DNA from 2 places in the Paraburkholderia sp. 40 genome. Region 1 is predicted to be linked to the other one. Evidence: riboswitches for the same ligand, from Rfam matches in the RefSeq annotation. Region 1 holds a riboswitch; the other holds the start of a gene.
What was found. Region 1 has a riboswitch for thiamine pyrophosphate ahead of OKW28_RS33865 (FAD-dependent oxidoreductase). Riboswitches for the same ligand answer to the same signal wherever they lie in the genome.
Positions count from the first base shown of each region.

Region 2: another riboswitch for thiamine pyrophosphate. It lies ahead of thiC (phosphomethylpyrimidine synthase ThiC); the one in region 1 lies ahead of OKW28_RS33865 (FAD-dependent oxidoreductase).

Region 1 covers NZ_JBNPVY010000004.1:2,596,206-2,612,272, forward strand. The annotation lists gene OKW28_RS33815 (ABC transporter ATP-binding protein) at 1-74, opposite strand, end outside; gene OKW28_RS33820 (STAS domain-containing protein) at 266-586, opposite strand; gene OKW28_RS33825 (MlaC/ttg2D family ABC transporter substrate-binding protein) at 583-1,215, opposite strand; gene OKW28_RS33830 (MlaA family lipoprotein) at 1,330-2,310, opposite strand; gene mlaD (outer membrane lipid asymmetry maintenance protein MlaD) at 2,330-2,860, opposite strand; gene mlaE (lipid asymmetry maintenance ABC transporter permease subunit MlaE) at 2,952-3,719, opposite strand; gene OKW28_RS33845 (ABC transporter ATP-binding protein) at 3,716-4,540, opposite strand; gene thiE (thiamine phosphate synthase) at 4,632-5,735, opposite strand; gene OKW28_RS33855 (thiazole synthase) at 5,732-6,547, opposite strand; gene thiS (sulfur carrier protein ThiS) at 6,655-6,852, opposite strand; gene OKW28_RS33865 (FAD-dependent oxidoreductase) at 6,912-8,048, opposite strand; TPP riboswitch at 8,271-8,394, opposite strand; gene OKW28_RS33870 (ABC transporter ATP-binding protein/permease) at 8,826-10,577, shown strand; gene OKW28_RS33875 (SDR family NAD(P)-dependent oxidoreductase) at 10,574-11,380, shown strand; gene OKW28_RS33880 (hypothetical protein) at 11,586-12,059, shown strand; gene OKW28_RS33885 (hypothetical protein) at 12,124-12,792, shown strand; gene OKW28_RS33890 (response regulator) at 12,894-13,637, shown strand; gene OKW28_RS33895 (flagellar basal body L-ring protein FlgH) at 13,732-14,403, opposite strand; gene OKW28_RS33900 (hypothetical protein) at 14,515-15,228, opposite strand; gene OKW28_RS33905 (DUF6726 family protein) at 15,232-15,390, opposite strand; gene OKW28_RS33910 (hypothetical protein) at 15,445-15,636, opposite strand; gene OKW28_RS33915 (response regulator) at 16,029-16,067, shown strand, end outside.
Region 2 covers NZ_JBNPVY010000004.1:1,616,216-1,632,282, forward strand. The annotation lists gene OKW28_RS29125 (DUF1328 family protein) at 1-76, opposite strand, end outside; gene OKW28_RS29130 (sensor histidine kinase) at 101-1,756, shown strand; gene OKW28_RS29135 (entericidin A/B family lipoprotein) at 1,975-2,112, shown strand; partial or broken gene OKW28_RS29140 (FAD-dependent oxidoreductase) at 2,337-2,981, shown strand; gene OKW28_RS29145 (EamA family transporter) at 3,018-3,947, opposite strand; gene OKW28_RS29150 (pentapeptide MXKDX repeat protein) at 4,384-4,626, opposite strand; gene OKW28_RS29155 (molybdopterin-dependent oxidoreductase) at 4,719-5,522, opposite strand; gene OKW28_RS29160 (cytochrome b/b6 domain-containing protein) at 5,594-6,238, opposite strand; gene OKW28_RS29165 (DUF1223 domain-containing protein) at 6,287-7,150, opposite strand; gene OKW28_RS29170 (hypothetical protein) at 7,262-7,720, opposite strand; gene OKW28_RS29175 (GreA/GreB family elongation factor) at 8,312-8,716, shown strand; TPP riboswitch at 8,857-8,974, shown strand; gene thiC (phosphomethylpyrimidine synthase ThiC) at 9,063-10,994, shown strand; gene OKW28_RS29185 (glycine zipper 2TM domain-containing protein) at 11,140-11,364, shown strand; gene OKW28_RS29190 (hypothetical protein) at 11,598-12,089, shown strand; gene OKW28_RS29195 (L-lactate permease) at 12,385-13,983, shown strand; gene OKW28_RS29200 (DMT family transporter) at 14,275-15,201, shown strand; gene bamC (outer membrane protein assembly factor BamC) at 15,372-16,067, opposite strand, start outside.

The DNA of each region.
Region 1 (16,067 bases):
GCGAGGCTGACGCCCTTGAGCGCCTGCAAGTCCTTGTAGCGCTTCTTGACGTTACGAATTTCTATGGCTGACATGACTATGGGCCGCGTGCGTCGCGGCGCCTGAAGTAGCCCCCAATGGAGCTTGGGGACGCGCAAATGCTGGAAGAAACGGAACCGGGGCCGATTAGGGGGCCAGTTCAACGCCACAAAAAAACGTTTGATTATAGGGCAAAAACTGACACCCCCGGCTTGGCCCGAAGGGAGGAGACGACGCTAGAGGAGCGTCAATGTCGCGCTGACGCAACCATGCTGGAGGCGCCAGAGGAGAGAAGAGTATCGACGCCGTAGGCCTGCGCGAGACTGGCGAGCCCAGCCGGCAGATTGACGATTTCGAACTTGCCGCCGCGCGCCGCCGCGGCCCGCACCCACGCGAGCAGGACGGCGAGCGCCGACGAATCGAATTGCGTGAGCGGCGCGCAATCGACGCCGCCCGCACCCGCCGCGATGCGTTGCAGACCCGCCGCGAGCGCGGCCTTCGCGCTCTCGTGGGTCAGCGTCGTGCCGCTGTCGAAGCGGTTCGCAACCGCGTTCAGCACGTCGCTCACGATTGCTTGCCTGCGGCGAGTTGCTGATTGCGCTGCGTGAGGAACTGGATCAGTCCGTCCACGCCCTTCTGCTGGATCTGCTCGTTGAACTGCTGCTGATACGCCTGGATCAGCCACGCGCCGAGCACGTTGATGTCATACACGCGCCAGCCCTGCGCCGTCTTGTACAGGCGGTAGTCGAGTTCGATCGGCTGGCCGTTGTTCATCACGACCGAGCGCACCACCGTGTCGGTGTCGTCCGGGTTCATGCGGAACGGCTTGTACTGGATCTGCTGGTCGCGCACCTGCGCGAGCGCGCCCGAGTACGTGCGGATCAGCAGCATCTTGAACTGCTCGACCACCTGGTTCTGCTGTTCGGGCGTCGCGGTGCGCCAGTTACGGCCCATCGCGAGCTGGGTGGTGCGGCGGAAGTCCGTGTACGGCAGGATCTTTTCGTTGACGAGCGCCGTGATCTGCTTGATGTCGCCCTGCTGGATCGACTTGTCGCCGCGAATCGCGTCCATCACCTGCTGGGTGACGGTCTTGATCAGCGCGTCGGGCGCGTTGGTGTCGACGGTTTGCGCCGATGCGCCCGCGCTGATGAACGAAAACAACGCGGCAAACAACGGAATCAGGAAGAATTTTTTCATATCGAGCTTTGCCTCAAATATAGTGCAACAGTTTGAACCGACCTTATCACGCGAGTTCGACGGCAATCCATGCGCAAACTGCGAGAGTCGTATCGATCTGTTACGACTGCACGTTCAACGCAATCTTAAGGACGGGAAGTTGAAGCGCGTGGGCGGCACCAACTGACCGGCCGGAATTTGCGTTTCCGGGCCGCCTTTCAGGTCGAGAGGCGGTGTTTCGGCGCCCGACGCGGCCTCCGGTGCCGACGCGCCTTGCGGCGTGCCCACGGCCGCGCCGGATGCGGGAGCCGGCTTGGCCGGCGCACCTGCCGCGCCCGCCTCGCCTTCGTCGTACTTCGGCAGCGGCGCTTCCTCGTCGTAGCTCGGCAGTTCCTGCGGACGCCGGCGGTTATCCGACAACAGATACTGCCGGCGCTGCAGATACGCGTTACGCACGAACGAGTATTTGTCGAGCGCCGCGCCTTCCAGCAGGTTGCTCGCTCCGAGCAGATTCGCGCGCGTGTTGACGATGTTCAGGCCATACAGCGCCCAGCTCAGGCCCGGCGGGTCGACGTAGCTGATCGGGTTCACGTAGTAGTTGCCGAGCGAGCCGACCGCATCGCGCACCGTGCTCGGCCCGAACAGCGGCAGCACCAGATAGGGGCCCGCCGGCACGCCGTAGTGGCCGAGCGTCAGACCGAGGTCGTTGTCGTGCTTCGGGAGCTTCGCGAGCGTCGCGACGTCGAACAGGCCGCCGACGCCGAACAACGTGTTGATCACGATCCGCATGATGTCGGACACGCCGTCGGCGATGCGCAGCTGCAGCAGGTTGTTCGCCGCGATATAGACGTCGCCGATGTTCGAGAAAAAGTTCGTCACGCTGTCGCGAACCGGCTGCGGCGTGACCCAAACGTAGCCCTGCGCAACCGGCTTCAGCGCGTACTGGTCGATCTTGTCGTTGACGGTGAAGATCGTACGGTTCAGCCCTTCGAACGGGTCGCCCTTGGTAGGCGTCTGCACGGTCGTGCAACCGGCGAGCAGCGCAGCCGCCACGGCGACCTTGCCTAACTGTAGGACGCGCGCGCCGCTGCGCGGGGTCTGCAGTGTCGTCTGCATCTAATTCTCCTTGTTGGCCTTACTGGCCGGCAGCGCCGGAGGCCGGCGCGCCCGGCGCCGGTGCAGGGGCGGATGCGGCGGGCTTCGCCGCGCCGGAATCCGCGGCTTTGCTATACAGGAACTGGCCGATCAGGTTTTCCAGCACGATCGCCGATTGCGTCATCGAGATCGTATCGCCGGCCTTCAACATTTCCGAGTCGCCCCCCGGCTCGAGCCCGATGTACTGCTCGCCGAGCAGACCCGAGGTCAGGATCTTCGCCGAAGTGTCCCTCGGAAACTGATATTGCTTGTCGATATCGATCGTGACGAGCGCCTGGTAGGCGTTGCTGTCGAAGCCGATCGACGCGACCCGGCCGACCGTCACGCCAGCGCTCTTCACCGGCGCGCGTGGCTTCAGCCCGCCGATGTTGTCGAACTTGAGCTTGACCGGGTAGGTTGCCTGGAACGACAACGAGCTCATATTGCCCGCCTTCAGCGCAAGAAACAGCAACGCCACGAAACCCAGCACCACGAACAGGCCGACCCAGAAGTCGAGAACATTCTTTTTCATCGTCATCCCAAAGTGAATCCGCCGCGCCGCCGCCACCTCCCGCCGTGCGCGGCGCATCATGCACCGCCGGCGGCCGGCATGCTGCGCGGTCTTAGCTGAACATTAGTGCGGTCAGCAGGAAATCGAGCCCGAGCACCGCGAGCGACGCGTACACGACCGTGCGGGTCGTCGCGCGCGACACGCCTTCCGGCGTCGGCTTCGCCTCGTAGCCCTGAAACAGCGCGACGAAGGTCACCGCGAGGCCGAACACCACGCTCTTGACGACCCCGGCGCCGACATCGCGCCACACGTCGACGCCGCTTTGCATCTGCGACCAGAACGCGCCGGCATCGACGCCGATCAGCAGCACGCCCACCACGTAACCGCCCAGAACGCCGACCGCGCTGAAGATCGCGGCGAGGATCGGCATCGACACGATGCCGGCCCACAGGCGCGGCGCGATCACGACCTTGACCGGATCGACGGCCATCATTTCCATCGCGGTGAGCTGCTCGCCCGCCTTCATCAGGCCGATTTCGGCGGTCAGCGACGTGCCCGCGCGCCCGGCGAACAGCAGCGCGGTCACGACCGGCCCGAGTTCGCGCACGAGCGACAGCGCGACCAGCAACCCGAGCGCCTGCTCGGAGCCATAACGGTTCAGCGTGTAATAGCCCTGCAACCCGAGCACGAAACCAACGAACAGCCCCGACACCGCGATGATCACTAGCGAATAATTACCGACGAAGTGGATCTGCTTCGTGACAAGACGCGGGCGGCGCAGCAGCGGGAAAAATTCGAGCACGAGCCGCAGGAAGAAGCGCGTCGCGTAGCCGGCGGTGCCGAGCCCGGTGATGACCGAGCGACCGATCGAACTGATCATGACTGGCCTCCGCCGATGCCGAAGTCCGCCGCGAGCGGCGTCTGCGCCGGATAGTGGAATCTGAACGGGCCGTCCGGCGCGCCGTCGATGAACTGCCGCACGGTCGGATCGGTCGACGCGCGCAGTTCGTCGGGCGTGCCCTCGGCAAGCACACCGCCGTTGGACAGGAAGTACACGTAGTCGGCGATCGCGAATGATTCCGGCACGTCATGCGTGACGAGAATCGACGTGGCGCCGAGCGCCCGGTTCAGCGTGCGGATCAGGTTCGCGGTGATGCCGAGCGAGATTGGGTCGAGACCGGCGAACGGCTCGTCGTACATCATCAGTTCGGGGTCGAGCGCGATTGCGCGCGCGAGCGCCACGCGCCGCGCCATGCCGCCGGAAATCTCGGACGGCAGCAGGTCGCGCGCGCCGCGCAGGCCGACCGCGTTGAGCTTCATCAGCACGAGGTCGCGCAGCAGTTCTTCGGGGAGATCGGTGTGCTCGCGTAGCGAGAAGGCGACGTTTTCGAACACCGTCATGTCGGTGAACAGCGCGCCGAACTGGAACAGCATGCCCATCTTGCGGCGCAGCCCGTAAAGGCCTTCGCGCGTCTGCTCGCCGATGTCCTGGCCGTGGAACAGCACCTGGCCGCGCTGGGCGCGCACGAGGCCGCCGATCAGCCGCAGCACCGTGGTCTTGCCGCAACCCGAGCCGCCCATGACCGCGACGACCTGACCGCGACGAAAGCGCAGATTCAGATTCGACAGGACGAGCCGGTCGCCGTAACCGAAGTCGACGTCGCGCAGCTCGAGTAAGGTCTCGGGATAGAAAAGCACCAAACTGACGATCCTTTTACAGGGAAGGCCGAATTATAGGGCCATCGTGCAAAAGCTGCCGTGAGGTGCCCCGTTCCTTGACTATGCCTGACGATTATTGCGTAAACATGTGTTGCAGCGCAGAAACAGCGGCGGCCGGGTCGGTCGCTTCCGTCACCGCGCGCACCACGGCCGCGCAGCCGACACCGGTCGCGAGCACGTCAGGCAGCACCTGCAGATCGATCCCGCCGACCGCGACGAGCGGCACCACGCCGTCGAGCAGCCGCACATAGCGTGCGAGGCGGCGCAAGCCCTGCGGCGCGGTCGGCATCACTTTGGTGGTGGTCGGGAACACGGCGCCCAACGCAATATAGCTCGGACGGAAATGCAGCGCCTTCAGCATCTCGTAGAAGCCGTGAGTCGACAGACCGAGCCGGATGCCCGCGTCGGCCAGCGCGGACAGGTCCGCCGTATGCACGTCTTCCTGGCCGAGATGTACGCCGTACGCGCCCGCCTCGAGCGCCGCCTGCCAGTGATCGTTGATGAACACCTGCGCGTCGTGCGCGCGGCCGGCCGCCACGCAGCGCGCGATTTCGCGCTTCAGCTCGTCGGCGGGTTCGGCCGACTTGCGGCGCAACTGCACCGTCTTCACGCCGAAGCCGACCACCCGTTCGACCCAGTCCGCGGTCGGCAACACCGGATACAGGCCGAGCCTTGCCGGGCAGCGCGGGAACGCCTTGGCGGGTGCCGCCGGCAGGTCGATAAGGCGCGGAAAGCGAGCGAGGTCGGCCGGGAAAGCATCGTCGGCGCGGGTCTCGTCGCCATCGCGCCACGCGAGCGCGAGCACCAGCGCGTCGTGCGGATCGAAACCGCAGTCGAGGAACGCGGCAAGCGCGGGAATCCAGTCTTCCGCCAGATGGCCTTCGAGGCCGTACTTCTCGCCGCCCAGATGCAGCGTCGCGCGGTTTTCCGCGGCGACGATCACGCCCGCACCCCGCGTCAGCCAGCGCGCGATTTGCTCGCCGCGCTGCTGTGCGTCGGCGGTCACGATCAGGTCGCCACCGTTCGGTTCGTCGGGTGCGATCAGGCAGATGCGCCACGGCGCGTGCGTCAGCGGCCAGTCGCCGAGACGTGCGCGGATGCGCTCGGCGGCTTCGATGAGTTCGTCGGCCGTCGGCCAGAACAGATCGCGGTCCTTCAGCGTCAACGACTGAGTCATGCGGCCCCCCCATCCTGATGCCAGAACGGCATGCCGACCACCGGCGTGCTCGCGTGCGCGCTCTCGCGCTCGGCCATCGGGCCCGCGAGATACGCTTGCCGACCCGCCTCGACGCCCAGCGCGAATGCGCGCGCCATCGCGTCGGGGTGCGTCGCCTGCGACACTGCCGTGTTCAGCAGCACGCCGTCGAAGCCCCACTCCATCACCTGGGCCGCATGCGACGGCACGCCGAGCCCGGCATCGACGATCAGCGGCACGTCCGGCAACCGCTCGCGCAACACGCGCAGCCCGTATGGATTGATCACGCCCTTGCCGGTGCCGATCGGCGCGCCCCACGGCATCAGCGCCTCGCAGCCGGCGTCGAGCAGACGGCGGCCGATCACCAGATCTTCGGTGCAGTACGGCAGCACCTTGAAGCCATCCTTGACGAGCCGCGCGGCGGCTTCGATCAGGCCGACCGGGTCGGGCTGCAGTGTGTAGTCGTCGCCGATCAGTTCGAGCTTGATCCACTCGGTCTCGAAGATTTCGCGCGCCATGTGCGCGGTCGTCACCGCTTCACCGACGCTCAGGCAACCTGCCGTGTTCGGCAAGAGCGGCACGCCATGGCGCTTGAGCAGATCGAAGAAGCCGGCTTCGGCGTGGCCCTCGTTCATCTGACGGCGCAGCGCGACCGTCACCATGCCGGGGCGCGCGGCGTCGATCGAATCGGACAGCGATTGCAGCGACGGATAGCGCGATGTGCCGAGCAGCACGCGGCTTGCAAAAGTTTGACCGTATAGCGTCAGCGCGTCGGCGGTCTCGTGAGAAGTCATTTGCATCATCCTGGTTTGCCCTCGCGGCTAGAACCGACCGCGTTGCGGCAATGGGTTTTCGGCGACGGTTGTTGCGTTCGGTAAGCGACAGGCTGGCGCGGTCGCGCTCAGCCGCCCGCGACCGGCTGCACGACGTCGAGCCGGTCGCCCGTTTGCAACGCGCGCGCCGCATGCTGCGCACGCGCGACGAAATCGCCGTTGAGCGCGACCGCGAACGGCGGACGTGCGCCAAAGGCGGCGAGCGCATCGGCGACAGTCGCGCCCTCGGGCAGCGACAACGGCTTCTGATTGATATGAATGTCCATGGTGTTCGAATACGGTTCAATCGATGGCGCAAGCGGCATCGCGCGCGGCACGTTGGCCGCTACGCTCGGGCCGGCTCGCGCGCGAAATGCTGCTGGAACAGCTCGCTCCAGCGTGAGTCGCGCCGCCAGCCGGCGAATGCGTCGGCATCACCGACGCGGCCGTCGAGCAGCGCGCTCGCGAAGCGCACGGCTTCGTCGGCGACTTCGGGCGCGATCATGTAGCCGTGCCGGTACAGGCCGTTCACGCGCAGCGTGCGCGCGCCGTCCCACAGCAGCGCGGGACGATGATCGGGCAAGGTCGGCCGGCACTGCGAATTCAGCTCGAGAATGCGCGCCTCGCCGAAGCCCGGGTGCACCGAAAACGCCGCGCTCAGCAACTCGAGCGCCGAACGCACGCTGACGGGCGACATGTCCTCGCCCTCCACCTCGGTCGCGCCGATCACGTAGAGGCCGTTCTGCTTCGGCGCGATATACAGCGGGTAACGCGGATGCAGTAGCCGCACCGGGCGCGTCAGCTGCAGGTGAGGCGCATGCACGCGCGCAACTTCGCCGCGGATGCCGCGCAGCGTCGGCAGCACCGGCTTCGCGCCGAGCCCGCGGCAATCGATGGTGATGCCGGCCTCGGGCAGCGATGCGTCCTCGATCGGCGTGTTCCAGTGCGTGTCGACGCCGCGCTCGGCAAGCCCGGCCGCGAGCGCGGACAGCACCTGGCGGTTGTCGAGCTGGCCTTCTCGCGGCAGCAGCCAGCCTTGGCTGAAGCGGCCGGCCAACGCGGGTTCGGCGGCGCCGAGCTGCGCGCCCGCCAACGCGACGAAGCCGCCGTCGAGCAACTCGGCCGGCGCGTTCGCACGCACGCGCCGCTCGAATAGCGGCGCCTCGGTGCGATCCGCGTGATGCCAGACGACGAGCGTGCCGTTGCGCTGGAAAAACACCGGCTCCGGCAGTTCGGCAAGCACGCGCGGCCAGCTTTCGAGCGAACTCCCGCCAAGCCGCGTGATCAGCAGCTCGGCGCTCGCGGCCTCTGCCAGCGGTGCGAGCATCGCGGCGGCGACCCACGCGGCAGCCTGCGAACCGGTGGCATCGCCGCGCTCGTAGAGCGCCACGCGATGCCCGTCGCCAGCGAGGCGCCACGCGACCAGCCGGCCGCACAGGCCGCCGCCGAGCACGGCGAAATCGGGTCGGGCGGGACGGTTCATCGCGCGCGCTCCGTTCGACTGCGGTGGGCAAAACCAAGACGGCACGGCTCGCCCGAGGCGGCGTGACGAAGGGAAAAATGCATGTCTGAAGAATAGGCGGTCATCGAGTCCTTTCCGTACGGCCAAAAAACGCACGTACCCAGGACGAAACCGGCGGGTGAAGCCGGCCGGTCACGACGTGCACATGTGAGCTGCGCTCGCCGCCCGGCGGGGAATGGAAGACGGTTGCTTCCGGAAACTTCCCGCGCCGGTATTACCCGGATCGGGTGCAAAGGGTCTCTCTCAGCCTCGCCGTCCCGGCATGAAAGTCATGCCGCCTGTGGGCGAAGCACCCCTGTTTCGTCGCAGGTCATTAGACCATAAAAGGCGCGGCGCCCGCAAACCAGCGCTCCGCGGTCGCCACCCCAATTTTGATCTGGCACCGTCTGTCGAGATGCCGGTGCGAAGCGGCCCGGCGCTCTGGCACAATGCCGTGACCGGTGCCGCAAAAACGCGGCGCGCGCGGCGCTCGTGGCCGCATGCGTGGCGGCGGCACCCCAGCGGATGCCGGCCCCGAAAATTAATTTTCGCTTAAGGGCGTCACGCCAGAATCGGGCGCCCGTCCGGACTCGCGTTCATCGAGCGTGATGGCGCGATGCCCGGCCAGGTATCGCAGACCCGCGGCAGCCACGCCCTCGCAAAGGAGCCTGCTGTTCGCGGGATCGCCCGACATGGGTCAACCAGATCGGACCCGTACGCCGGAATGGCACTTCGGGTCAGCACTTCATCAGGACGCTCATGACACCACATACTTCCGCCAGCCCCGCGCTGCCGCCCGACGAAACGGTCTCCGCGTGGACCCTGATCAAGCCCTACTGGGTTTCCGAGGAACGAGGCATCGCGTGGGGGCTGCTCGTCACGATCATCGTGATGAACCTGCTCGTCGTCTGGATCAACGTGCGCCTGAATAGCTGGAGCAGGGACTTCTACAACGCGCTGCAGGCGAAGAACGTCCACGACTTCCCGCACCTGCTGATGATCTTTACCGGACTCGCGTTCGGTTTCATCATCCTTGCCGTGTATGGACGCTATCTGCGCCAGATGCTCGGCTTCCGCTGGCGCCAGTGGCTGACCACCCGCTACCTGAACGAGTGGCTCAACGACAGCGCGTTCTACCGCATCGAGCGCGACCGCCTCGCCGACAACCCCGACCAGCGGATCAGCGACGACCTGCAGTCGTTCGCGACCACCACGCTGTCGCTGACGCTCGATCTGCTGTCGACCGTCGTCACGCTCGTGTCGTTCATCACGATCCTGTGGTCGCTCGCGGGCGCGTTGAGCATCTCGCTCGGCGGCATGCCGCTGCAGATCCCCGGCTACATGGTGTGGGCCGCCGCGCTGTATGCGGTGGTCGGCTCGCTCATCACGCAGAAGGTCGGCCATCCGCTCGTGTCGATCAACTATCAGGCGCAGAAAGTCGAGGCCGATTTCCGTTTCGGCTTGATCCGGCTGCGTGAGAACGCCGAGCAGATCGCGTTCTACAACGGCATGGAAACCGAGAAGACGAACGCGCGCACGCTGTTCGGCCGCATCCGCGACAACTGGTGGCAGGTAATGAAGTACACGAAGCGCCTGACCTTCGTGCTGAGCTTCTACGGCCAGATCGCGATCATTTTCCCGATCGTCGTCGCCTCGCCGCGCTACTTCGCGGGCGCATTCACGTTCGGCGTGCTGATGCAGATTTCGAGCGCGTTCGGCACGGTCAGCGATTCGTTCTCGTGGTTCATCAACAGTTATACGAGCCTCGTCGAATGGCGCGCGACCGTGAACCGGTTGCGCGAATTCAAGCGCGTCGTGCATTCGCCGCGTCTGAAGGAATCGGTGTCGCCGGCCACGGAACATGGCGGCATCAATCTGCATTTCGTCGACAGCAACACGCTTACCACCGACAGCCTCCAGCTCGCGCTGCCCAATGGCAACCCACTGTCGCGCATCCGCGATATCGCGATCCAGCCGGGCTCGCGCTGGCTCGTGCGCGGTCCGTCGGGCGCCGGCAAGAGCACGCTGATGCGCGCGCTCGCGGGCCTGTGGCCCTTCGGCGATGGCTCGATCGACGCACCGGTCAACGCGCGCATGATGTTCATCCCGCAGGTCAGCTACATGCCGATCGGCACGCTGAAGGCGGCGCTCGCGTATCCGTCGGCGGCGGACACCTATGGCGACGACGAATGCCGCGACGCGCTCATCACCTGCCATCTGTCGGAATACGCGGACCGTCTGCAGGAAACGGCGCACTGGACTCGCGTGCTGTCGCCGGGTGAGCAGCAGCGCTTTGCCGCCGCGCGAGTGCTGCTGCACAAGCCGGACTACCTGTTCCTCGACGAAGCGACCAGCGCGCTCGACGCGGAAAACGAGGCGCGGCTCTATCGGCTGTTCACCGAGCGGTTGCCGAAGGCTGCGATCGTCAGCGTCGCGCATCGCGAATCGCTCGCAGCGTTCCATGACGAAACGCTCGACGTCGAGCGTTCTGTCGAAGCGGTAGCGGCGTGAGCGACGCGAGCGGCGCTCACGTCAGCGAAGCGCACGGCGCCGCCGCTCGCGTCGTGCTGATCACCGGCGCCGGTTCCGGCATCGGCGCGGCGCTCGCACGGCGCCTCGCGGCGCCGCATACGTCGTTGATGCTGCACGCGCGCGGCGCAGACGACGCCTCCCGTCGACGGCTCGTGCAGGTTGCCGCCGACTGCACGGCAAGCGGCGCACGCTGCGCGACCGTGTTCGGCGACCTCGCCGAGCGCGGCGCGGCGGAGCACGTGATCCATCAGACGCTTGCGAGCTTCGGCGCACTCGATCAACTGGTCGCGAACGCCGGCCATGCGCAGCGCCAAACGCTGGCCGCGCTCGATCCCGACACCTTCGGCGCCGCCTTCGCCGCGATGCCAGCCGCCTTCGCCGCGCTCGTGCGGCGCGCGATGCCCGCGCTCGAAACATCGAAGCGCGGTCGCGTGGTCGCCTTGAGTTCGTTCGTCGCGCATCGCTATCGCGCGGATGCGCCATTCGCCGCGACGGCGGCCGCGAAAGCGGCACTCGAAGCGCTTGCGAAAACGGCGGCCGCGGAGCTCGCGCCGCTCGGCGTGACCGTCAATTGCGTGGCGCCGGGCTACACGCGCAAGGATCGCGGCCCAAGCGCCGACAACGCGGCCGTGTGGGCGCACGCCGCCGAAGCCACGCCGCTCGGTCATGTTGCCGAACCGGACGACGTCGCCGCGCTGATCGCATTCCTGCTGTCCGACGCGGCACGCCACCACATCACCGGCCAGGTGATTCACATCGATGGCGGCTTGACGCTCGGTTAAGCCTCGCCTGCGCGCCGGCACCTCCGGACGCAACATCCGGAAAGACACGAGAAGAGTTCGAAAGCATTTGCGGAGCGCGCAAGCTGTTCCGCGCTTTGAAAATGCCTGCGAGCAGCGACGATAGTCGTACGGGCCGCGCCATGCGCCGGCCTTCGTTGATGTCAGTCACGTCTTTCATCGCAACCGCTCTTCGGACTCCTCGCCCATGTCATTCGCTCGCCGTGTTTCACCTTTGCTCCCGTCTTTGCTCCCGCGCATCGCGCTCGCCTGCGGCGCGGCGCTGCTGCTCACGAACGCCGTCGATGCCGCGCAAACGACCGTGCCGAACCAACCCGCCGATATCTGCGCGGCGCTCACGCACATCGTCGATGCGAGCGATTTCCGGCGACTGCCAAACGAGACCGCCGCGCAACTGCCGGGCGTATCCAATACGGACGATTGCCGCGCCAGCCCGCACGCGTACGACTGCCACTGGCGCGCGCACTGGCAAGCCGACGGCGTCATCAACGATCCGCTCGAAGAACTCGGCGCCGACATCGCCGCCTGCTTTCCGCGCGTCGTGCACGACGTCAACACACCCGTGCGCCAGCATTTCGTCGTGACCACCGACGCCCGTCGCGTGAACGTCACCGCGAGCGTGCAAGGTCAGAACGAACTGCGACTGCGCGTGACGCGATGAGCGCGCGGCCGTCGCTGCTTTTGATGCTCCATCGCACTTCGTGACCGGGATCGGGCGCTGCCTCATGACCTCGTCGCCGACCGTGCGCGCGCCAGCGGCAACCAGGCATTCGCGCCTGTGTCCGGTCGCCTCGCTGATATGCCGGCGTCGTTGCGCCCTCGCCGCCTTCGCCGCGACGCTGACGCTCGCGCTCGACGGCTGCGCCTGGACGCTGATCCAGGCCGCCGACGCCACCGGCTCCGTCATCCCGGCCGGCTACGCGATCGCGTCGAACTACTCGTCGCCGACCTTCGTCAACGGGCGCCCCGCGGATTTGCAGCACCTCTGCATCGAAGTGAACCCGACGGTGTCGGTCGGCGATTTCGTGCCGGCGCTGCAGTTCGCGCTCGAGCGGCGCGGTATTCGTTCGGACGTCTACAATCCGGGCACCTCGCCGGCCGGCTGCGAAGCGCGGCTCGTCTACAACGCCGCGATCGACTATGGCCACCGCTCGTTCAGCGACGAATCGATCCAGTACCTGTCGATCATCGATCTGACGCTGATCCAGAGCGGCCGCATTCTGGTCACCGCGCGCTATCAGACCGGCGGCCTGAACACCGACCGTTTTTCGTCGGCCTCGGTCAAGCTCGGCGGACTGATCGAGCGGATGGTGGTCGATCGGACCGATTTCCCGCGTCAAGCGCAGCAACGGCAGACCCTGCAAACCTCGCTGGCCTTCCCGCCGCCCCACTGAGTGCTCGCGGCTTTGCTTTCGCTTGCAGCGCCTTACACGGGAAAGGATTGGAAAGCGGTATACGCTTTGCGCGGCCCGTGCGCATCACTAAGATGACCTGAATGAACCAGACCATCCTGATCGTCGATGACGATCCCGTCGTACGCGAGCTCGTCAGCGAATATCTGCACGGCCGCGGCTTAAAGGTCGCCATGCTGGAAAATGGCTTGGCGTTGCAGCGCAGATTGCAGCAGGAGCGTCCCGCGCTCGTCGTGCTCGACATCAAGATGCCGGAGCTCGACGGCATCAGCGCGCTGCGCGCCTTGCGTGTCGCCGGCGACGACATTCCCGTGATCCTGCTGACCGCGCGCGCCGATCCAATCGATCGCGTGATCGGCCTCGAACTCGGCGCCGACGATTATCTCGGCAAGCCTTTCGAACCGAGCGAGCTCGTCGCGCGGATTCGCACCGTGCTGCGGCGTCGCGGCTCGATCGCGCCGGGCGCGCCCGAACAGCGCGCGCCCTATCATTTCGGCCGCTTCGACGTGAACTTCCCCGCGCGCGAACTGCGCCGCGACGGCGAACGCATCACGCTGCGTTCGAGCGAATTCGCGATGCTGAAAGTGTTCGTCACGCACGCGATGACCGTGCTCACGCGTGCGCAGCTGCTCGAAAAACTGCACGGCAATAGCGAAGCGCATCGCAATCGCAGTCTCGACGTATCGATCTGGCGCTTGCGTCGATTGATCGAAGTGGACCCGTCGGAACCGCGCTACGTGCAGACCGTGTGGGGACGCGGCTACGTGTTCGTGCCGGACGGCGAGATCGGCGCGGCCGAACGCGGGCTTGCGCCGCCGCTCGGTTAGCGGCGCCTGATGGTCGAAGCCGGTTGATGCCGCCCACGCGTCGCACGTAACGCGCGGCGCGGTGTCGCGCGCATCGCGCTGACCCGGCTGACGGTCAAAACGTCAGCACACTCAGAAACATCCTCTGCAGCCAGCCCATCGTCGTCGCATCGTTGACCATGCCGAGGCCCGCCTGCTCGATGCGCGCGTTCGCGACCTTGCTCGACGCGACGTAATTGCCTGCTTCGATGTCCTTGGGATTGACGATACCCGAGAGTCGAAGACGGTCGCGGGTCCCGCTCATCGCGATCACCTTCTCGCCTGACACGACGAGATTGCCGCCCGACACCGTGCCGATCACGGTCACGGCTAGCGTGCCCGTCATGTCGCTGATGTCGCTCAGATTGCCCTGCCCTTTGTAGTCGGTGCTGGCGGAGCCGATGTTGAACAGTTTGGCGAGTCGCGCGGCGGCATTCGTCGATTGATCCGCGGCAGTCGCGGTGATGCTGCTCGTGCGGTTCGCCGACGCGCTCGCGCTGTTGTTGCCGCTATACGATTCCGACAGCCGGATCGTCAGCACGTCGCCGACGTGCTGCGCGCGCGGCGTCTCATACAGCAGCAGCGGCGTGCCGGCCTGATAGATCGCGCCTTGCGTGTTGACGTTCAACGGTGCGGACGCGAGCGGCGGCGCCATCGGCGTTTCGACGATCGACCTGGTCTGCGCGCTCGAACAGGCCGCGAGACAGCTCGCGGCGCCGAGCACGAGGGTGAGACGTAGCGCGGTCATGCTGGCTCCGTGGCGGAAAGGATGAAAGGAGTCGAAGTGAGGCGGCCTATCCGGACACCGCCCGGTTTCGGCGTTGGGATCGCACCGGTAATCAGGGTTGCCTGGCAATCGTCAGCCCGCGTCGGCGCCGCTCGCCTGCCACTGCCGCACGACCGCTTTCATCCACGCATCCGAGCCCTTCAGCAGATACGTGAGCGTGCCGTTGCGGCTGCCGGGCAGAAAGCACAGCGTGATCGAACTCACCGCGTTCTCCCATACGTACATCGGCATCGCGCCCGGCGCCGCCGCGTTGCGGGTCGCGAGACGCGGCGGCCCGTAACGATCCTCGAGCGCGACGCGCAGATCCTCCGCGGTCAGTTCGTCGATCACGAACGACATCTCATAGAGACGCAGCGCGCCCTGCCCGTCGATGCGCGCGAAGCGCATCACGTGTTCGAGCGCCGGCGCACCATCGACCACGGCCTGCGACACCGCCCAGCGTTCATCATCGCGATGCGCCCAGCGGCACGCGACGCTCAGGCTATCGTGCGACTTCAGCCGCATGCCGAGCGCTCCGGCCTGCACGTCCGTCTCGCAGATCGGCACGCTGCCGACCGGCGTCGCGCGCACGGTCGAGCCCGCGCGGAATTCGTCGATCGTGATGCCGAGCGCGACGCCGCGAAACGAAAACGGCGCGTCCGGCGAGCGCCGCCGCGTGTCGGTGACGACGCTATTCGATGCCGCGCTGGCCGCCTTCGCACTGCGCGCGACGAGCTGTGCATGCGCGGCGCACGACAGCACGCCGCCGAGCAGCATCAGTGCACCAACCATCCGGGTGAGCGTCATGATTCAATCGATCGCGGAAGCGCACATGTCGAAAGGCGTCGCCGCCGCATGGCCGACGACCGGCAGCACTTTCAGGGTCGCCGCCGTGACCCGGCACGGCAGCGCCGCGGCGCCGCAGCCGCCGAGCGGCAACAGCAGCGCGCCGGCAACGAGCCACGCCACGGCGCGCCGCCGCTGCTCAGTAGTTCTGGATAACGGCACGCGGACCTCGCCGACTCACGCAGTCGTGTTGACCAGATGGCCGATGAGCCCCGTGCCCGGCGCAGGCAGTGCAGGCTGCCCGAGCCCGGCGCTCTGCTGCGATTTCGCCGCTGCGCCCGTGGAGCTTGAACTGGCGGATTTCTCCGTGGCCGGCTTATTCGCCAGCGAGGAGAAAGGCGTGGAACTGAGCGTATTGTGGATCGTCATGATGGACCTCGCGAAGGTGCGCATCGCGCACCGGTGTCGGTTGAACGCCGCGTGCCGTCGTCCGAGGCAGCGGGCCTCGTTCGGCGTGCGGCGCGACTTGCTGCGGAACGAATCATCGCGCCGCGCGGGTGCCGACGATGGGCGAAGCAAAGCACGCTTTCGCGCGGTTGTTACGATCCGTTCCCGGGGCTTGCGAGGGCTTTCGAGTGCTTGCCAACCGTTGTCATCGCGTGCCTGTCGTCGCGCAGAGCCGGATCAGGCAGTGCTAAAGTAAGCGCTGAACCTTCGCTGATCAGCCCCGGCGCGAGCCCGCCAGCACCGAGCGGCACACAGTAAGCGTTGGTAAGGAAATGCCCGGTCGCGCGTTGGGCGGGCCAGTCTAGAATTTCGCCATGAATCCACAGGTCCTTATCATCGACGACGATCCGGTC
Region 2 (16,067 bases), 980 kb from region 1:
CGGCGGCGATGCCGGTGAAGCCGAGAAGACCGGCGATCACCGCGACGATCGCGAAGAATAGTGCCCACTTCAACATGATGGCTTCCTCCCGAAACATTGCATGAACGATCGGGTCCATGCTATCGATGCGCGGCGCCGCGCGCATTCCGACGCTCGCCGTTTTTCGTGTGAGAATCCGCTTACATTGGATTACGACGACATTACGCGCGCGGCTTCGCGCGATGCCGGAGTCGATGCCGGAGTCGATGCCCTCTTTCTGGAGCCGAAAGTGTCGAATCTGCAGAACCCGCCGGAACAACCTGGCGCGCGCGCCACGGTGCGGCTCGCCGACTGGATGCGCAACCGCAGCTGGGCGATCGCGATGACGGCGGCGATCGTGATCACGGTGGGAGGCCTCGTGATTCTGGAGACCGCGCGTCAGCGCATCACCGCCGAGTATGAAACCGCGCTTGAAGCGCGCGACGTCACCGTGCGACTGAGCACACTCGCGAGCGATCTGTCGCGCCTCACCGCGCAACAAAACCAGTTTCTTGTGACGAAGGACGACGCATCCGCCCACGCGTTCTGCGCGAGCGCCGCGCGCATCCGCGACACCACGCAGCAGTTGGACCACTTCTATCGCGGCGGCCACGCGGACAGCGCGGAACTCGCGAGCTTCACGCAGATTCTCGCTCTGATCGACGCGCGCATCGGCGCGGGCGCCGCCGCGATGCAGCACGCCGCGCCGCATCCGCTCGATCTCGGCGCATGCGGGCCCGCGAGCGACGTCAACCCGGCGGACGCGTCGCTGATCGACAGTACGCTCGCGCTGCTGCGCGACAATGAGGAGCGCCGCGCTCAGCACGCGCTGGCCGCGAGCCGCGCCGACCAGCGGCTGTCGACGCTGTGCGCGGCGGGTCTGTCGGCGCTGAACATCGTGCTGTTCATTCTGCTGTTTCGCAATCTCGGCATCCAGATCGACCGGCAGGCGCGCGCGCAGCGTCAGTTGATCACGCAGCAGGAGGAACTCGACCAGCTCGTCAACGAGCGCACGCGGCAGCTCGAAGCGCTCGGCTGGCATCTGCAGGCGGTCAGCGAAAACGAAAAGACCCAGCTCGCGCGCGAGTTGCACGACGAACTCGGCGCGATTCTGACCGCATGCCGGATGGACGTCGCATGGGCGCGCCGCAAGCTGAAGGACAGCGAGCCGGACATCGCCGACAAGCTGCAGCGCGCGCTCGCCAATCTCGACCAGGGCATCGCCTTGAAGCGGCGCATCATCGAGGACATGCGGCCGACCGTGCTGGCCAATTTCGGGCTCGTTACCGCGCTGCGCACGCTCGCCGACGAAGCCGCGCAGCGCAACAACTGGACGCTCGAGCTGCACCTGCCCGCCGATGATATCCAGCTCGACGAGCAGACCGAAATCGCGCTGTTTCGGGTCGCGCAGGAATCGCTGACGAACGCCGCCAAGTACGCGCGGGCCTCGAAGGTCGGAATCGCATTGCGGGTCGGCGACGGCGAGGTCGCGCTGCATATCGCGGACAACGGCGTCGGTATCATGCCGGCCGACCTGAAGCGCACACATACGCACGGCCTGCTCGGCATGCGTCAGCGCGTGGCCGCGCATGGCGGGCGCTTCGACATCCGCCGTGGCGCGCAAAACGGCACCGACATCGACGTCGTGATGCCGAGCGCGAGCGCCGCGACGCCTTCGGTCGATCAGCCGCCGACGTCGCCGGCCACGCCGCCCACTTCGTCGCAAAGCCCCGTCTGACAGATGCTCGCCGCAGCGCCCCCAAGCCGTTGTAGGAGTGCGCCGACGCAAACACCGGAGCACGCCTACAACAAAATCGCGGCACGGCCGACAGCGCCGCCCCCGCCCTTTTTTTACCATGCAATCAGGCCGGTTCGAAACCGGATCGAGACCTGATCGACTGGCATGGCCCCGGTCGGACGACATCAACCGATGCATTCTCGACAAGGAGAAGTTTCATGACTCGACTGATCGCTTTGCTTGTGCTCGCAGGAACCGCCATGCTTGTCACCGGCTGCAACACGATGGCGGGCGCTGGCGAGGATATTTCGAAGGGCGGCCACGCCATCACGAACGAGGCGGATAAGGCGAAATAAGCCGGCACATGGCAGCAGGATTTGCAAAGCCCGTCGCGGGATGCCGCGGCGGGCTTTCTTTTCGTGAATGATCGCGTGCTGGCTGGCACTCGACGCGACGCGTTTTCAGAACGCGATGAAACGGCACGGCGACCCACCCTCGCGGATCGCCGTGCCGTCCCCCCGGCGCGCGGTGTATCGTTCGTGCGGCCCCCACTTACACGGTCCCTGCATGTCTTGCCAACGTCGCGACCGGCATCGTGCCGCGGCGGCCGGCGATTGCCGGCATCGATGGGCCCAACGTGCTGTCGTATGTCGACGTGCTGCGCGGTGCGCCGGTCGGCGCGCGCGTCGCCGTGATCGGCGCGGGCGGCATCGGCTTCGACGTCAGCGAGTATCTGCTGCATCGCGTGGGCGAGCCGTTGCCGGTGCCTCGCGATACATGGCTCGACGAATGGGGCGTCGACCTCGCGGTGCGCGAGCGCGGCGGCCTGAAGCCGCCTGTTGCCGCGCAACCGGTGCGGCAGATCTGGCTATTGCAGCGCAAGGCCGGCAAGCTCGGCGCGGACCTCGGCAAGACGTCGGGCTGGGTGCATCGCGCGACGCTCGCGCGCAACGGCGTGCAAATGTTCGGCGGCGTCGAGTATCGGGAGATCAGCGCGCGCGGTCTCAGAATCGCGCGAGACGGTGCCGACGCATGGCTCGACGTCGATACGATCGTCGTGTGCGCGGGGCAGGAGTCGTTGCGCGAGCTGTTGCCGTCGACGGTCGACGGCAACCACGGCAGCGGCGGCCCGCGTTTTCATGTGATCGGCGGCGCGAAGCTCGCGACCGAGCTCGATGCGAAGCGCGCGATCCGCGAGGGCGCGGAGCTGGCGGCAAGGCTTTGATAGCGGGCGCGCGGTTCGACGAGAACCGCGCCGCTATCAGGCGCTGCGCTTCTTTCGGTAATCGAACCAGAAAGACATGCCGACGCTGATCAGAATCACGATCGTCGCGATTACCGTCGAGCGGGTGACCGGCTCGCCGAGCAGCAGCGCGCCCAGCGCGACCGCGACGACCGGATTCACATACATGCAGCTGCTCGCGATGATCGGGCTCGTGTGGCGAATCAGATAACCGTAGGCGACGTACGCCGCCATCGTCCCAATCAACATCAGATACAGGAACGCGGCGAGAGGCAGAAAATGCAGCTCGAGCATCCGCTCGCCCGACGCCCACGCGACCAGCGTCGAGATCGCGCCGCCGAGGCCGATCTGCAGCGAGGTCGACAGAAACAGGTCCGACGGCAGCTTCAGCTGCCCGGCCAGATGCGCGCCGCCGGCCCAGAACAGTGCGCCGCACAGAATCGCGAGACTGCCGCCCGTCGAGCCCGGCGTGCTGTCGCCGTGACTCAGAATCACGATGCCGGCGAGCCCCAGCCCGACCGCGAACCATTCGCCGCGGCCGATCTTGCGTCCGGCGACGGCCGCGATCACGGTCGCGAACAGCGGCACGGTCGCGACCATCACGGCCGCGGTGCCGGTGCCGACCGTGCGCATGCCGTAGGCGAGCATGCCGCTCGACAGACCCACCAGCATCGTGCCGACGAGGCCCGCGTTGCGGATTTCGGCGAAGCTCGGCCAGATCGGCTTGCGGCGCGCGGCGAACACGAACAGACCGATGCCGGCGAACAGGTTGCGCAAGCCCGACATCAGCAGCGGCGGGAACGAGCCGAGCGCGACGTGCACGCCGAGGTACGTCGAGCCCCACACCAGATAAACGACGGCAAGCGCGAGCACGATCCGCCCGTTGCGCGACTGCGGCAGGCGCGGCGGCCAGCCACGCGGAGAAAAAGCTGAACGTTGCAGCGACATGCTTCAGCCCGCCGTCGCCACTCGACCCGCGCGATGCGCTCGATGCCCGCGAGGCGCCGAGCCTGCGTCGATACCTTTCGGGCGGGATGGCGGGCACCGCATCGGCGATGCGGTCGGACGGGCGAGGCTGGCGGACATGTCGGTGGAACGGTAAGACGATGGGCGGCGCCGGAAGCGCCAGAAACGGCGGTGGCGGCCGCGTCGGTCAAAACGACGCGATGCAACGCGGCCGCGCTGCGCGGCGGCAAGGTTGGCAAAGCCGCGGCGCGCACCGCATTATGCAGTAAGCGCCGAGAACGCCACGCGACAGAATCGTAACTTTTTGGTTTCCCGCAACAGAAAAGCCGGGGACGCATCCCCGGCTTGCGGTCAGTGTCGGATCCTTTCGATGCGCGGCCGCGCATCGGCAGGATCGCTAAGCACGCTCGGCGCCGACTCAGTTGCCCATCGCGCCCGACGCCTCGTGCTTCATCGCGTCGCCGCCCTTTTTCATCGAGTCGTGCTTCATCGTGTCCTTTTTCGTGCCGTCCTTCGACATGCTGTCTTTGGACATCGAATCTTTCGACATCGCATTCTTCGACATCTCATCGTTGGACATCGCGCCGCTCGCCTGCGCGAAGGCCGTGCCGCCGCTTGCCAGCATCAACAACGCGATCGTGGTAACTGCAATCTTCTTCATGGGATGACTCCTTGGTGGTGGATGAATCGAAGCCGGCGAGAGCCGGCGTGCTTCCGAAGCCGCTGCCGCAAGCGCGCGTGCGCCCGCATGCGTCAGGAGCCTCCGAACCAGTTGTAGCCCTGGTCGACCCAATAGCCGCCGGGATACGTGTTGGTGACGAATATTTCGACGATGTGCTTCGGATTCTTGTAGCCGAGCTTGGTGGGCATGCGCAGCTTCATCGGGTAGCCGTATTTCGCGGGCAGCCGTTCGCCGTCGTAGGAAAACGTCAGCAGCGTTTGCGGATGCAAAGCGGTCGGCATGTCGATGCTTTCGAAGTAGTCGTCCGCGCATTTGAAGCCGACGTACTTCGCCGTCGTGTCCGCGCCGACGCGCCGCAGAAAATCGCCGAATGGCGTGCCGCCCCAGCGGCCGATCGCGCTCCAGCCTTCGACGCAGATATGTCGCGTGATCTGCTCCGCGTGAGGCAGCGCGTACAGCTCGGGCAGCGTCCACACGCGCTGGCCGGTCACGAGGCCGCTCAGCTTCAATTGATAATCTGAGCCGTCGACGTGCGGCACCTCGTCGATGCCGTAGTACGCGTTGAATGGAAACGGCCGCGTGATCTGCGCTTCGGTGTAGGTCGGCGCGAGCTGCTTCGGATCGAACAGCGCGGCCTGCGCGCGATCGTTCAGCCGCGACACGGCGGTGAGAAAACGGTTCACGGAAGCGTCGTCGGTCAGCGAGCAGCCGGTCAGCATCGACAGGCCGCCGAGCGTCAAGAGCTGCTTGCCGAACAGGCGTCGCGACGGCATCGCCAGTTCGCGCTTCGCATCGAGCAGGATCGATGCGCGGTCGAGCTTGTGGCTCACACGCTGCGTGGTTTGGTCGGCTGGATTTTCGATCGGCTTGTTCATGATTCGGTATCCGTAGGGAATTCGCGTTGCGGTTTTCATGAGCGTGAGCATGCGCGTGGGTAGCCGCGGGCTCAACGTCCGCGCAACATCGCGAGCAACGAGCGCGGCACGAGCGCGACCATCGCCAGATGCACGGCGAGAAACGCGGCCAGCAGCGACATCGCGCTGAAGTGCACGATGCGCGCGTTGTCGTAGCCGCCCATCAGTTCGCGCAGCAGCGGAAACTGCACCGACTTCCAGATCGCGAGCCCCGATAGCACGAGCACGATCAGATCGGCGATCGCGAAAAGGTAGGCGAATTTCTGCACCGCGTTGTAGACGCGCAGATCGCCATGCGAAAGCTTCCCGCGCAACGCGGCGACGAAATCGCGCAGTACCGCGCGCGGCGTCAGCGGCAGGAACTTGCGCACGAAGCGCCCGCTCGCGAGATTCAGCGCGACATACACGAGGCCGTTGAACACCAGCAGCCACATCGCCGCGAAGTGCCATTGCAGAGCGCCGCCGAGCCAGCCGCCCAGCGTGATCGCGGTCGGGAAGGTGAACGCCGGAAAGATCGGCGACGCGTCGTAGATGCGCCAGCCCGACAGCATCATCACGATCGCGGCGAGCGCATTCAGCCAATGCGTGATGCGCAGCCACAGCGGGTGAATGACGCCGCGCTTCGGCGCGGTGGGCGCGGCGGGTGCGCTGGGGCGCAAGGCGTGGGGTGTGGACATGGGGCTCTCCTCGAGCAGCGGTAGTGAGTACGGCGCGCGCGAGGTCGATCAACGGCACGCGGGAAGGTCGGTCGCTTGTAGCACGTCGCCGCTCGCGTCGCTTTCGACGAACGCGACCACGCCGAAGCGGTCGGCGGCGTTGGCGCTCGGATCGGCTTGCGCATCGACGCTCGCAGCGTGTACATCGATGTCCTGATGAATCCGCGCGTGACCGGAGACGAGCGGCACCGGCCCGAACCAGGCGCGCACGACGCGCTCGTGATGCAGCGTCGCGCCGCGGTTTTCGCCCGCGCCGACCTGCGTCGTCAGCGCGTTCTCATAGATCGCGAGATAGGCGCTCAACGCACCCGCGGCGGCGGCTGCCGTCGTGCTGAACTGCGCATCGACATCGAACGCGCCGGGCGCACGCGGGCTCAGCGCAAGTGCGACGCTCGCCTGGGCGGGTTCGGCGACGAGCTCGTCGATGCGGCGCTCGAAACTGTCGCGTTGCGACCAGTCGCGCAGCTCGCGGCCCGCGACGAACACTTCCGGCGTATAGAGCGTGTGCGCGCCCGCGAGACGCGTCAGCGTTTGCTGACGTTCGGTGAAGCGATGCTGGGAAAAGCGGTCGGTCCAGCCGAGGCTGTTCCAGTAGTCGACGTGCAGCGCGAGCGGCACGATGCCGTGCGCGGCACCGTCGCCTTTCCATTGACTGAGCCAGCGGTCGGCGGGCGGGCAGCTATCGCAGCCCTCGCTGCTGTAGAGCTCGACGAGCGCGACGCGGTGCGCGGGGCTGTGCGTGGCGCATAGGGGCCCGGCCGCGTCGGCCGCACTGATGCCAGAACCGCTCAGCAGAAAAAGCGCGAGGCCGACGGCGGGCGTCGAAAAAGTCGTAAAGCGCTGAAGTATCGAGCGATTGTGCGCGGTCGACATGACGTGCTCCGATCGTAATCTGCACGTTTGTCGAGCCGCGCGGCCGGTTATGACAAGCCTCTTTTAATTTTTTTCCGGCGTGGGATGAGCCAGCCAAAGCTCGCCCGCGACTCAGTCGTAACTGACCACCACCATCACGCGCGTATCCGTATCGGTGCGCTTCGCGTTCAGCGACAGCACGCCGCCCGCGCGATCGACCGCGTAGTGGCCGTCGCGGGCCGTCGCGACGCGCCCGGTGCCATCGACGAACCGCGCCGCCACCAGATCGCGCGACTGCGTGCCGCCGTTCACTTCGAGCGCGACATCGGCCCCGCTGACGACGCCCGGCGGCGCGCTGAACGTCACCGTGCGCGAGAAGCGCTGACCCGCGACGCTCGCGCTACCGACGGCGACGCCAGGGGGCGCCGTATCCACGCTGATCTGCATCGGCGGTGCAACGATCATCCCCTCGAACCGGATCACGCCGCCCGTCACCGTCGATGCCGCCGGCGCCGCCAGCGGCGCGGCAAGCAATGCCACCACCGCGACTGTGCGACCGAACGTTCGCCACCGCCTGCTTTCCGCTTTCATGTGCACCTCTTTGTCAATCGGCGCGAGTCGCCTCGCGCCATTCACGCGCCATCCCGCGAATCGCTTCGCTGGAGTGCGGCGTTCGCTGCACTTTGTTTAACGGCAATCCTCTGACTGGCTTGAACGCAATGCGGACCTCACCGCTTTCTTCTCGCACCGCACAAAAACGGTCAATCGACGGGCGCGACGTCGCAAACGGAGCTGCGTGAGACAGCGTGCTAACATCAAACTTTCGTCTCTCTGCTGCCGCGCGGCCTCACGCTTTGTCGCCCGGCACCTCTCGATCGCTCTTCCCCAACACCTGGTCGTTTTGCCCGTGACTTCTCTGCGTCGTCCGACTTTCCGTGCTCTCGCCCGCTTGCGCCCATGCCGCGCAGGCGAGTGCGCGCGCGCGGACGTCGCGTCGCACGGCCCCGGCGAGACGTCCCGAACGGTCCCGCTTCACGCCGCCCGGCGCCCTCGCTGACGCAGCCCGCCAATACCCAGGGCCGCGTCGCCGGGCACCGGGCTCTCCCATTCGTCCACTCATCCGCCGACCACCCCATGGGTCGTTGCACGCCGCCTTCCATGACCGCCTTATCCGGAGTCCTGATGATGAAGAAGATCAAAACCTGCTACCTGACCGAACTCGACGTGACCCGCCTCGAGAAATACGCGGCCGCCGACGCCAAGTTGCAGCACATGCTCGACGATGTGCTCGAACGCGCGGTGATCGTCGACTCGCACGACATCCCCGCCGACGTCGTCACGATGAACTCGCAAGCGACGCTGATCGACACGGCGAGCGGCGAACAGATGACATGGACCGTCGTCTATCCGCCCAACGCCGATTTCGGGCAAGGGCGCCTGAACGTGTTCTCGCCGGCTGGCCTCGCGCTGCTCGGCGCGCGCCGCGGCGAGAGCATCCGCTTCACGCCACCCAGCGGCGATCAGAAAGTGCTCAAGCTCGACAAAATCCTGTATCAGCCTGAAGCCGCCGACGATTTTTCACTGTAAGCCGGCCGTTCCCTCGCTGTAAGTTGCCCTGTCTGATGCGATCTCGAATCAAGCATAGGAGATGTCTGGTTTCATCCGGACCAGTTTTTGAATCATTCAGACAGGTTGCCAAACCGCGGGCGGGCGGTGTATCGTGTGCGCTGCTAACGCGGGGGTCCTGCGTAGCGCGGAGCTGGAGGTCCGTGTTGCGTGGGTGAGAAATACCCTTTGAACCTGATCTGGATAATGCCAGCGCAGGGAAGCGTACGGATTTCGCTCCAGCCTCAAGGGCCTCACCTCTCCGCGATTTCCGACTACTTCCATCTCGGTCTCCTGCTTAGCCGCCCCACTTTGTACGGAGACTTGCATGAACGCCAATCCGAAGTTTATTTCCGCCGAAGCCCACGTGGACGAGGCCGCCGTCGCGCCGTTGCCGAATTCGCGCAAGGTCTACGTGAGCGGCTCGCGCCCCGACATCCGCGTGCCGATGCGCGAAATCTCGCAGGCCGACACGCCCGACAGCTTCGGCGGCGAAAAGAATCCGCCGATCTACGTGTACGACACGTCGGGCCCCTACTCCGACCCGGACGCGGAGATCGACATCCGCGCGGGTCTACCCGCGCTGCGCCAGGCGTGGATCGAGGAGCGCGGCGACACCGAGCCGCTGACCGGTCTGTCGAGCAGCTTCAGCCGCGAGCGCGCCGCCGATCCGGCCACCGCGCAGCTGCGTTTTCCGGGACTGCATCGCACGCCGCGCCGCGCGATCGCCGGCAGGAACGTGACGCAGATGCACTACGCGAAGCAAGGCATCATCACGCCGGAAATGGAATACATCGCGATTCGCGAAAACCAGCGCCGTGCCGAATACCTCGAGACCCTGAAGACGAGCGGCCCGAACGGCGCGAAGCTCGCCGCGATGATGGGGCGTCAGCACCCCGGCCAGGCATTCGGCGCGAGCGCGTTCGGTCCGAACGGCCTCACCGAAATCACCGCGGAATTCGTGCGCGAGGAAATCGCGCGCGGCCGCGCGATCATCCCGAACAACATCAATCACCCGGAAAGCGAGCCGATGATCATCGGCCGGAACTTCCTCGTGAAGGTCAATGCGAACATCGGCAACTCGGCGGTGACATCGTCGATCGGCGAGGAAGTCGACAAGATGACGTGGGCGATCCGCTGGGGCGGCGACACGGTGATGGATCTGTCGACCGGCAAGCACATTCATGAAACGCGCGAATGGATCATCCGCAATAGCCCGGTGCCGATCGGCACGGTGCCGATCTATCAGGCCCTCGAAAAGGTCAACGGCAAGGCTGAAGACCTCACCTGGGAAATCTTCCGCGACACGCTGATCGAGCAGGCCGAGCAAGGCGTCGACTACTTCACGATCCACGCGGGCGTGCGTCTGCAATATGTGCCGCTCACGGCGAACCGGATGACCGGCATCGTGTCGCGCGGCGGCTCGATCATGGCGAAGTGGTGTCTCGCGCATCACAAGGAAAGCTTCCTGTACGAGCATTTCGAAGAGATCTGCGAAATCATGAAGGCCTACGACGTGGCCTTCTCACTCGGCGACGGCCTGCGTCCCGGCTCGATCTACGACGCGAACGACGAAGCGCAACTGGGCGAGCTGAAGACGCTCGGCGAACTCACGCAGATCGCGTGGAAGCACGACGTGCAGGTGATGATCGAAGGTCCGGGCCATGTACCGATGCAGCTGATCAAGGAAAACATGGACCTGCAGCTCGACTGGTGCGACGAGGCGCCGTTCTACACGCTCGGGCCGCTGACCACCGACATCGCGCCGGGCTACGACCACATCACGTCGGGCATTGGCGCCGCGATGATCGGCTGGTTCGGCACCGCGATGCTGTGCTACGTGACGCCGAAGGAACACCTCGGTCTGCCGAACAAGGACGACGTGAAGACCGGCATCATCACGTACAAGCTCGCCGCGCATGCCGCCGATCTCGCGAAGGGTCATCCGGGTGCGCAGGTGCGCGACAACGCGCTGTCGAAGGCGCGCTTCGAATTCCGCTGGGAAGACCAGTTCAATCTCGGTCTCGACCCGGACAAGGCGCGCGAATTCCACGACGAAACGCTGCCGAAGGATTCGGCCAAGGTCGCGCATTTCTGCTCGATGTGCGGCCCGCACTTCTGCTCGATGAAGATCACCCAGGACGTACGCGAGTTCGCCGCGCAACAAGGCCTCACCGACGACGAAGCACTGAAGAAAGGCATGGAAGTAAAGTCGATCGAGTTCATGAAGCAAGGCGCGGAGATTTATCAACGGCAATGAGCGGGTTGCGCGATTCGCGCTAACCAGCACTGCAGTATCGAAGCCCGCCGGCATGGCGGGCTTTTTTATTCCACCGCATCGAGCAGGCACGTTGCGTGCTGAGAGAAAGAAACATCTGTTTCCAACAACGAGCGGAGTCAGCATCATGAATTCGATCCGTCATCCCGGTACTCGTCTTGGTACGGTCGCAGCCGCCCTTTCACTTGTCGCGGGTCTCGCGGCATGCGGCGACATGTCCCCACGCACACGCGATACCGCGATCGGCGCGGGTGTCGGCGGCGCGGCCGGCGCGGCGATCGGCGGCAATGGCTGGTCGACGCTGGGCGGCGCGGCGGTAGGCGGCGTCATCGGTAACCAGGTCGGCAAGTGAGCGTTGCGTCCGATGACGTGTCTAACGATTCATACAGGACAGCAAACGATTTTTTCGAACCACGATCCGGACTGCCGAGGGCGGCGGATGCGGTGCGCCCTCGTCCCGACGACGCGCGTGGAAATAGACTGAAATATGCGGTTGCGGTTTTGCCACAGCGCTGCCGCGGCAAGAGCGTAAGCTCCTCATAACGACGTCGCGCAAGGCGGCATCGGTTCATCGAGGAGCGCGCCATGAAGTCCCGCTTCGTCACCCATCTTTGCGTGGTGCGCCTCTCGACGCCACGCGATTCATCCAGTTTTTCCGCAAGGTTCGCGCGGCCCGCCACCGCGATTTGCGTGCTCGCCTCGAGTCTCTTTTTTGCAGGCTGCTATTACCCCGCCGGCTACTATCCCGCCGGCTATTACCCGTCGTACTATTCGACCGCGCCCGCGACCGCAGCCGACCAAACCGCGCCGGCGACCGATCAACAGCAGCCGCCTCAAGCCCAGGCGCAAATGCAGGTCGCACCGCAAGACATGCCGCCCGGTTATGCGGTCCCCGCGCCCGTGTATGCGGCGCCGCCGGTTTATCCCGCCTACTATCCGCCGCCGGCTTATCCTTATCCCGCTTATTACGGCTACCCCGCCTACTACGGACCGTCGATTGCGATCGGCATTGGCGGTTATTGGGGCGGTCATTGGGGCGGCCATTGGGGCGGTCATGGGGGCGGCCACTCGCATTGACCTGTCCTCTTTCGTCGCGGAGCGCGCACGCGCCGGCACTTCAACTGCCGGCGCGCGCGCTTCTTCATGAGTCGTTTTTCCGCGCGTATCGCCCTCCGCCGCGCATACCCCGCCCGTACTTTCCCGGCTTGACGCGCCGATAGGGCGCTCTATCCTTGGAAGGTTTCATGCAGCACCCGCTTAAATCGGGCGACGCCGCTTTGTCGAGGCCACTTGCGAGCGTCCGCCGTGTCAGAGCGACGCGCCGTCATGCGCAATCCCCCGCGTCGAATTACACAACAACGAAGGAGACGTGATGTTTCATCAACTACTCACTCCGGTTGGCAATTCGCTTTTTCCGTCGTTCATCGTCGCCGCGCTGCCGATCATCGTCGTGCTCGCGTTGCTCGGCTGGGCGCGCAGGCCCGCGTGGCAAGCGTCGCTCGCGGGACTGATCATTGGTTTGATCGTGGCGATTTTCGTCTGGCAGTTTCCGGTCGGGCTCGCGTTCAACTCGGTCGCGGCTGGCGTCGTGTTCGCGATCTGGCCAGTGATGTGGATCGTGTTCACCGCGATCCTGCTGTACAACATCGCGCAGCGCTCGGGACGCTTCGAGGCCTTCCGCCTGTGGATGATCGACAACCTGCCGAACGACCGGCGCATCGTGCTCGTCGTGGTCGGCTTTTCGTTCGGCGCGCTGCTCGAGGGCATTTCGGGTTTCGGCACGCCGGTCGCGATCACGAGCTCGCTGCTGATCATGCTCGGCTTTCCGACGCTCGAAGCGCTGACCTTCACGCTGATCTTCAACACCGCGCCAGTCGCATTCGGCGCGCTCGGCGTGCCGATCACGGTGCTCGGCGCGGTCACGCATCTGCCGTCCGACGTGCTCGCGAAAATGGTCGGGCGGCAATTGCCTTTCTTCGCGGTCCTGCTGCCCTTCTATGTGATCGGCGTGTACGCGGGTTTTCGCAACATGCTGCGGATCTGGCCGGTGCTGCTGGTCTCGGGCCTGAGCTTCGCGCTGACCCAGTTCGTCGTCTCGAACTTCGTGAACTACAGCCTGACCGACGTGCTGTCTTCGCTGGTTTCTCTGATCCTCACCGTTGCGTTCCTGCGCGTCTGGAAGCCCGCCGTCGATCCGAAATTCGCGGTCAACGTCGATCGCGTCAGCGAGGTGCGCGGCAAGATCGGCGGCGCACAGGGCTGGTATCCGTGGATCATCGTGTCGGTCGTCGTGATCATCTGGACGATCGCGAGGATCTTCACGATCGGCGACATCAAGGTGTCGTGGCCCGGTCTCGACAAGGCCGTGTTCATCACGCTCTACAACACGCCGTACGGCGCGATCTGGGACTTCCAGCCGCTCGCGACCGGTACCGCGATCCTCGTCGCCGCGCTCATCACGGCGTTCGTCGTACGGCTCTCGCCCGCCGAGTTCGGCAAGGCGATCTCCGATACGTGGGTGCAAACGCGCATCGCGATCCTGACCGTGGCAACGATCGTCGGCCTCGCTTACCTGATGAACTACTCGGGACTCACCTACACGCTCGGTCTCGGCGTTGCGTCGGTCGGGCCGCTGTTTCCGCTCGTGTCGGCGTTCCTCGGCTGGGTGGCGGTGTTCCTGTCGGGCAGCGATACGTCGGGCAATGCGCTGTTCGGCAATCTGCAGGTGGTCGCGGCCAACCAGCTCAATCTGAATCCGGTGCTGATGGCGGCGACCAACTCGTCGGGCGGCGTGATGGGCAAGATGATCTCGCCGCAGAACATCGCGACCGGCGTCGCGACCACCGAGTTGAAGGGCAAGGAAGGCGTCGTGTTCGCCAAGACCTTCAAACATTCGATTCTGCTGACGGTGCTGCTTGGCGTGCTCGTCTGGGCGCAGCAGAACGTCCTGCAATGGATGATTCCGCATTGAGGCCGCGCCAGTAACGGCGCAATGCAATTCACATCTTTTCGGACGGCCGCCCGCGCATCGCGGGCGCCGTTTCCGATCCCTCCCCACTGCCGTTCCGCCTGATCGCAATTTTTCTCACATATCGGTGAGAATTGCTCGTTTGGCGCGCGCCCTCGCAGCGCTTACCATCGACCTCACCGGACGCGGCGGTCTCCCGGATCTTGCCGTTTCATCCTGTACTGAAACGATTCGCGCGATCGCACTGTTACGATGAGCTGGCGTCCCGACTCAACTGCGCGTGGCGCCATTCCAATGAAAACCAGAAACCTGCTGCAACTGCTGATCCTCGCTGCCCTGTGGGGCGCATCGTTCCTGTTCATCCGCGTCGGCGTGACCGACTTCGGCGTCGCGCCGCTGATGGCGCTGCGCGTCGGCATCGGCGCACTCTTTCTCGCGATCGTGCTGATCGCGCGACGGCCGCTGCAACAGTCCGCCACCGTGTTGCGCACGCGCGCAGTGCCGCTGCTCGTGGTCGGTATCCTCAATTCGGCGGCACCATTCTGCCTGTTCGCGTATGCCGAGCTGACGCTGTCGGCGGGCGTCACGTCGGTGATCAATGCGTGCGCGCCGCTGTGGGGCGCGCTGGTCGGCTTCCTGTGGCTGCGCGACCGGCTCAGCGTACTGCGCACGCTCGGTCTCGTGGTCGGCTTTCTCGGCGTGCTGATGCTCGTGTGGGATCAGATCGCGGCGCCGGCCGGCTCGGCCGCCTCGCCGCTGAGCGTCGCGCTCGCGGCCGGCGCCGCGCTCGGCGCGACGCTGCTCTACGGCATCGCCGCCAACTACACGAAGCGTCACCTGACTGGTGTCGACGCGCTGACCGTCGCGACCGGCACGATGATCGGCGCGACGATCGTGCTGCTGCCGCTCGCGGTCATCTACTGGCCCGCCGCGCCGATCTCGCTGCGCGCGTGGGGCGCGGTGATCGCGCTCGGCGTCGCCTGTACCGGCATCGCGTACATGCTTTTCTTCCATCTGATCGCGGTCGCCGGGCCGACGCGCGCGATCACCGTGACCTTCGTGATTCCGATCTTCGGCATTCTGTGGGGCGCGTTGTTTCTCGGCGAGACGGTGTCGCCCGGCATGCTTGAAGGGTGCGCGGTGATTCTGGTCGGCACCGCGTTGGCGACCGGCGTAGTCAAGCGCTTGCCGTGGATGGGGACGCGGCGCGCGGATACCTGAGCGCACGGAGTCAATCGGCAACCGCGCCGGGTCGCGGCTTGCCGATCCGGTCACGTTACATCGGCTCACGCGCGCGCCCTTCGCGCGTCAAATGCATAGTCAAAAAAAACCGCCCGGATTTCTCCGGGCGGTTTCGTCGAACCGGCGGCGTCGGCCGCAAGGCTCTCGTATCAGTGCAGCTGGTCGGCCATCAGGCTCATGATCTGCTTGGCCTGCGAGCTTTCGTCGAGCTGACCCTTGTCGTCGACCACGGCCACGCGGGTCTGGTTCGGCGTCACCGCGCGCACGTTCACGCGATACTGCCTGGCGACCTTCTCCTTCTTGCCGTGGAAGACCTGGCTCCAGAAGCCCTGCTCGGCCGACGACATATCCTTCGGATCGACGTAGCGCACGAAATAGAGGCCGCGGCTCAGGTCGCGATCGTCGACCGTGAAATTGCTGCGATCGAGCGCGAGGCCCACGCGCAGCCACGCGCGGTCATACGGCTCGGCGAGCGTGAGTTCGGTCGATGAAAGCTGCGCCGACGTGTTGTTGGCCGAATCCGCGTCCGGCATAGGCGGTTGCGCCGCGAGCGCGACGTTCTGCGCGACAACGGCGGCCGTCGCCGACTTCGCACCCGCCGTCGCCGCGTTCGGCGCGATCTGCGTGCCCGCGGGCGACAGCTCGGCGTTCTGTGTGCCACCCGCGTTGCTACCCGAATCGGCCCGCGCGAGCGAGGCCATCAGGCGCTTCAGATATTCCTGCTCGAGCGCCGGGTCGTTCGGCTTGGGTTGCCACTGGGTCGACTCGTTGTTCGTACCGGTGATCGCCTCACGCATGCCTTTCTGGCTGACGAACACATAGGTGCCGCCCTTCGGCGCCGCTTC